2 linked regions of the Pseudorhizobium banfieldiae genome follow. The protein of the gene in region 2 interacts with the protein of the main gene of each other region in a pairwise test. Links are inferred from orthologs where the notes say so. Each region holds a gene or a part of one and is shown on either strand. Other genes may lie near its edges.

Region 1 (3,010 bases), 1.5 Mb from region 2 along the record:
ATTCTTGAAGCCGGCAGCCGAAATGCGCGCCATCACCTTCATGACGACGCCGTAAGCCGCAGCGGTATCTCCGCGCACATAGATGCGCTCGTTGTATCCGGTAGTGGCAATGGCCTCGAGCTTCGGCACGACCTCGTCGAGGGCGATCGCGGTTTCCTGGAGATAGATCTCGCCCGCCGGATTGACGGAGACGGTGATCGGCTGCGTATCGGCGTTCATCGCCTTCGCCTGCGTTTCCGGCAGGTCAATCGGCACGCCGACCGTCATCATCGGTGCAGCGACCATGAAGATGATCAGGAGCACGAGCATGACGTCGACGAGAGGCGTAACGTTGATCTCGCTCACCAGGCCGTTCTTGCGTCCGCCGCGCCTTCTGCGCCCGCCGCTGCCACCCTTGGCTCCTACCGACATACCCATGGACGTGTCTCCTTCGGCCGCTTACTGAGCCGCAGCGCGGGGCTGCAGCTTCTCGTCGATCTGCCGCGACAGGATGGCCGAGAACTCGTCGGCAAAGCCTTCCATGCGACCGGTGAGCTTGCCAGCCTCGGCGGAGAACCTGTTGTAGGCGATGACAGCGGGGATAGCCGCCACGAGACCGATCGCCGTTGCGAGAAGCGCTTCGGCAATACCCGGCGCAACGACGGCGAGGTTGGTCGACTTTGAGCCGGCGATCGCCTGGAAAGAGGTCATGATGCCGACGACGGTACCGAAGAGGCCGATGAACGGCGCAGCCGATCCGATTGTCGCCAGCGAGCCGAGGCGGGACTCGTAGGTTTCGCTCTCGCGCGCCATGGTCACGTCCATGGCTCGGTCGATACGCATCTGCAGGCCGATCGGAGACCGCGCGCCGCGCTCGAAGCTCTTCTTCCACTCACGCATGGCGGCAACGAAGATGGCGGCAAGGCCGCCGTTCTGCCGTTCGGCGAGCGTGCGGTAGAGCTCTTCCAGAGATTGCCCCGACCAGAACACCTGCTCGAACTGGTCGAACTGGCGCTTCGCCTTGCTGTAGCTGACATACTTGTCGATGACGATCGCCCAGGTCCAGACCGAGGCTCCGATGAGACCGATCATGACCAGCTTGACGACGAAACCCGCCTGCATGAACAGCGCCCAGAGACTGACGTCGTGGGTCGCTGCCGCCAAACCTACCTCTTCCATCTATCCAATATCCCCGAATCCAAACGCCCGGCACGGGACCGGGCGGGTTCAAAAGCGCTCTCGCGAAAAACCATGGTCGCTGGTTGCGCTCTATCCCAAGGTGCCCTGAGCTTTCAGCATGGCTTCTCGCTTTCAAATTTGGTCAAAGGAAGGCGTGCGTTGCACAACTTCCTCGCGTTTCAGTAAGCGCTCATTATGGTTAAGGATCGGTTACCGGAGATCAATCGCGACCTAGTTCGATGACCGCAGAAACTTCTCAGCCACGCTTTCCGGCAACCGCCTCGGACGGCCATGCCGGTTGATCACCGCAATTACCACCTTCGCGGCGATCAACAATGTCTCGCCGCGGCGGATCTCCTGGCTGAGAACCATCTTGGCACCGCCAGCCTTTTCCGTCGTCGTCAGGATCGTCAGGGCATCGTCCATTCTCGCCGGCATCTTGAAGTCGATCTCCATCCGGTGAACGACGAAGACCAGCCCCTCCTCGTCCGCCGCGAGAAGATCGCTCTGCTGGCAGCCGAGGCATCGCAGATAGTCCGTCCGTCCCCGTTCCAGGAAATGCAGGTAGCGGGCATGGTAGACGAGCCCAGAGAAATCCGTGTCCTCATAGTAGACCCGCTGAACCAGCTGGTGCCCGGTCTTGGTCAACTGCCCCGAAAGAAGAAAAACCTCGTCTGTCATAGTCATGCCTTAGTGGATCGACGTGATGCCCCGATGGCCGCCGGGCCGTTGGGAGGTATTGTGTTCCTGTCACAAATCCGCCCTATCTGAAACCCGGACGGACAACCAGCGGAGTTGATTCATGAAGATTGCAGTGCTTGGTGGCGACGGTTTCGTCGGCTGGCCGACCTCCCTCCACCTTTCCGACGCGGGCCACGAAATCCACATCCTCGACAACCTGTCACGCCGCTGGATCGACACGGAACTGGGCGTTCAGTCGCTGACGCCGATGGATTCCATCCAGGAGCGGACGCGGGTCTGGCATGCGGAGACGGGACGGCGCATCCACTTCCACCTGATCGACCTCGCCAAGGACTACGAGCTGCTAAAAGGCTGGCTCGCCAGGCATCGGCCGGACGCCATCATCCACTTCGCCGAGCAGCGCGCCGCGCCCTACTCCATGAAGAGCGACCGCCACAAGAACTACACGGTCAACAATAACGTCAACGCCACGCACAACCTGCTGAACGCAATGGTGGAACTCGATCTCGACGCCCACCTCGTCCATCTCGGGACCATGGGCGTCTACGGCTATTCCACCGTCGGCGCGGCGATTCCCGAAGGTTACCTGCCGGTCGGCATTGAAACCATGGACGGCCGTACGGTCAGCCAGGAGATCCTTTACCCGAGCAATCCGGGCTCCATCTACCACATGACGAAATGCCTGGATCAGCAGCTCTTCGCCTTCTACGCCAAGAACGACGGCCTGAGGATCACCGACCTGCACCAGGGGATCGTCTGGGGCACTCATACCGAGCAGACGCGCCGCCATGCACAGCTCGTCAACCGCTTCGACTATGACGGCGACTACGGCACCGTGCTGAACCGCTTCCTCATCCAGGCAGCGATCGGCTATCCCCTGACGGTACACGGCACCGGCGGCCAGACCCGCGCCTTCATCCACATCCAGGATTCCGTCCGCTGCATCGAGATCGCCCTGAAGAACCCGCCCCAGGGCGGTGGCCGCGTCGAGATCTTCAACCAGATGACCGAGACCCATCGGGTGCGTGACCTCGCCGAGATGGTTGCACGGATGACCGGAGCGCAGATCGCTTGGCTGCCGAACCCCCGCAAGGAAGCCGCGGAAAACGACCTGGTGGTGAAGAACGAGAAGTTCCTGAACCTCGGGCTC
Region 2 (3,246 bases):
ACTGTGCCCCCCTAGAATGCACGGTCGTTACCGCTTATTGGCCAAGCAATACGGCAAAAACAGGTTCGTTGACAGGTGGCCGGGCATGCATGATGCCCCAGCCCGGGCAGCGTCAGGCGTCGTAGCGGCGGAGAACGAGAGATGCGTTCGTGCCACCGAACCCGAAGGAGTTCGACAGGGCAACGTTGATGTCGCGCGACCGCGCCTTGTGCGGAACGAGGTCAATGGCCGTCTCGACGTCCGGATTATCCAGGTTCAGCGTCGGCGGCGCGATGTTGTCGCGGATTGCGAGCGCAGAGAAGATCGCCTCGACCGCTCCGGCGGCTCCGAGCAGGTGGCCGATCGCGGACTTGGTCGACGACATGGAGATCTTCGAGGCGGCATTGCCCACAAGGCGCTCCACCGCACCAAGTTCGATGGTGTCAGCCATCGTCGAGGTGCCATGGGCGTTGATGTAGTCGACATCGGCAGGGGAAAGGCCGGCGCGCTTCAGCGCCATGGTCATGCAGCGGAACGCGCCGTCGCCGTCCTCGGACGGAGCGGTGATGTGGAAGGCATCGCCCGAGAGGCCGTAGCCGACAACCTCGGCATAGATCTTCGCACCGCGGGCCTTCGCGTGTTCCAGCTCTTCCAGAACCACGATGCCGGCGCCCTCGCCCATGACGAAGCCGTCACGGTCACGGTCGTAGGGGCGCGAAGCCTTCTGCGGCTCTTCATTGTGCTGCGTGGAGAGTGCCTTGCAGGCGGCAAACCCGGCAAGGGCAATGCGTGAGATCGGCGATTCTGCGCCGCCGGCGACCATCACATCGGCATCTCCGAGTGCGATCAGGCGCGCTGCGTCGCCGATCGCATGGGCGCCGGTAGAGCAGGCCGTCACCACGGAATGGTTGGGGCCGCGAAGCTTATGGCGGATGGAGACCTGGCCGGAGACCAGGTTGATGAGGCGACCGGGAATGAAGAAGGGCGAAATGCGGCGCGGCCCCTTTTCCTTCAGCGTATAGCCCGCCTCCACGATGCCTTCGAGACCCCCGATGCCGGATCCGATCAGCACGCCAGTGGCGATCTGGTCCTCATCCGTCTGCGGATGCCAGTCGGCATCGTTGAGCGCCATGTCGGCCGCAGCCATGCCGTAAACAATGAAAGGATCCACCTTGCGCTGGTCCTTCTGCTCCATCCAGTCATCCGGATTGAAGCTGCCATCGGAGCCGTCGCCGGTGGGGATGCGGCAGGCGATCTTGGCCGGAAGGTCCTCGACCTCGAACTCCGTCACCTTTCTCGCCGCGTTCTGGCCGGCCAGCAGCCTCTGCCAGCTGACATCTGTTCCGCATCCGAGAGGAGATACCATGCCGGTACCGGTGATAACGACACGTCTCATCGCCAGCGTCCCACCCTAGTCGTCTTGTTCTAGTTAATGAAACGGCCCGAACGAGCGGGCCGCCAAAGGAACCGAGAGATCAGTTCCGCAACAGTGTCGAGATGATTAGGCCTGCGCCTTCTCGATGAACTTGATGGCGTCGCCAACCGTCAGGATGGAGTCGGCCGCGTCGTCAGGGATTTCGACGCCGAATTCTTCTTCGAAGGCCATGACAAGTTCGACAGTGTCGAGCGAGTCCGCGCCGAGATCGTCGATGAAGCTTGCGCCTTCGACAACCTTGTCGGCATCAACGCCGAGGTGATCAATAACAATTTTCTTAACGCGTTCTGCGATATCGCTCATGTCGGTTTCCTCGACCTTTATCTTCTCGAATGCCGCGATGGCATCCGCACCCTGTTGAAAACCTGCGCCGGCCTCCGAAAAGCAGGCTACGCGGGCAAACCCGTTCAACCCTCTGCAGGTTCCGATCACGGCAGCGAAAGCGCAATGATCCCCTGCGTTTCGGGGCGACTGTCCACAGTCATGGCCCGCTTAACATGCTTTCCATGTTCCGCAAAGCCAGAATTTGTTCCCGCTGAAGGCACCCACAGGCGAGTGTCTTCAGCGGGAACAGCGTTCTCAGATCATCGCCATGCCACCGTTGACGTGCAGCGTCTGGCCGGTGACATAGCCAGCTTCATTGGAGGCGAGATAGAGCACTGCAGCCGCAATGTCAGCCCCTGCCCCCATGCGTTTCATGGGAATGGCACCGAGGATGGCGTCCTTCTGCTTGTCGTTCAGCTTGCCAGTCATCGCACTTTCGATAAAGCCGGGCGCCACGCAGTTGACCGTGACATTGCGGGTGGCAATCTCCTGCGCCAGCGACTTCGAAAAGCCGATCATGCCGGCCTTCGACGCGCAGTAGTTCGCCTGCCCCGGATTGCCGGTCACGGCAACGACCGAGGTAATATTGATGATGCGGCCGAAGCGGCGACGCATCATCGGATGCGTGAGTTCGCGCGTCAGGCGGAACATGGAGGTCAGGTTGACCTCCAGAACATTGTCCCAGTCCTCGTCGCTCATGCGAACAAAGAGGCCATCCTTGGTGATCCCAGCATTGTTGACGAGGATGTCCACGCCTTCGAGCTCTGCTTCGGCCTTCTCGCCCAGCGCCTTGACCTCGTTCCGATCGGAGAGGTTCGCCGGGAAGACCTTCACGCGGTCGCCCAGTTCCGACGCCAGCGCCTCGAGCTTTTCGACGCGCGTGCCGTGCAGGCCGACGGTCGCGCCCTGCTTGTGGAGAAGACGGGCGATCTCTTCGCCCAGTCCGCCGGTCGCGCCGGTCACCAGTGCCTTTCGGCCGGTCAGGTCAAACATGGTCCTATCCCCTTTGGAGTTGGTCAGCCGAGAATGGCGGCAAGTGCAGTCTCGATATCGGCGGGCGTATTTATCGCGGTGCCGGATACGGTCTTGTCGATGCGGCGAGCAAGCCCGGTCAGCACCTTGCCCGAGCCTACCTCGTAGAGATCGGTGACGCCGTTGGCGGCAAACCACTCAACCGTCTCGCGCCAGCGGACCTGGCCGGTCACCTGGCTGACCAGCAGGTCAACGATCTCGCTCGCATCGGTGACCGGTGCGGCACGGACATTGGCGATCAAGGGCACGACCGGAGCACGCTTGTCCACCTGGGCCAGCGCATGCCGCATGGCATCTGCTGCCGGTGACATGAGGGCGGAATGGAACGGAGCCGATACCGGCAGCATGATCGCGCGCTTGGCGCCCTTCTCCGTTGCCAAAGCGGCAGCTTTCTCGACCGCAGCCTTCGAACCGGAGATGACAAGCTGGCCACCGCCATTGTCGTTTGCGATCTGGCAGACACCAGCGCCAGAGGC

What was found.
Region 1: the proteins of NT26_RS05425 (region 2) and ybgC interact in binary tests that used the Escherichia coli proteins (3 or more experiments, as listed by UniProt). The link is inferred for Pseudorhizobium banfieldiae from one-to-one orthologs.

The regions. Positions count from the first base shown.
Region 1 is NZ_FO082820.1:2,576,516-2,579,525, forward strand. The notes cover bases 115-2,804. They hold ybgC (tol-pal system-associated acyl-CoA thioesterase), read right to left. Parts: upstream 1,840-2,804; coding sequence 1,390-1,839; downstream 115-1,389. Other genes in these bases: tolR (protein TolR), read right to left, coding at 115-417; tolQ (protein TolQ), read right to left, coding at 439-1,158; NT26_RS12735 (NAD-dependent epimerase/dehydratase family protein), read left to right, coding at 1,961-2,804. Outside these bases: more of tolR, read right to left, coding at 1-114; more of NT26_RS12735, read left to right, coding at 2,805-3,010.
Region 2 is NZ_FO082820.1:1,126,386-1,129,631, reverse strand. The notes cover bases 100-3,025. They hold NT26_RS05425 (acyl carrier protein), read right to left. Parts: upstream 1,718-3,025; coding sequence 1,481-1,717; downstream 100-1,480. Other genes in these bases: fabD (ACP S-malonyltransferase), read right to left, coding at 2,755-3,025; fabG (3-oxoacyl-[acyl-carrier-protein] reductase), read right to left, coding at 1,994-2,731; fabF (beta-ketoacyl-ACP synthase II), read right to left, coding at 113-1,375. Also shown: more of fabD, read right to left, coding at 3,026-3,246. UniProt on the Escherichia coli protein: Carrier of the growing fatty acid chain in fatty acid biosynthesis.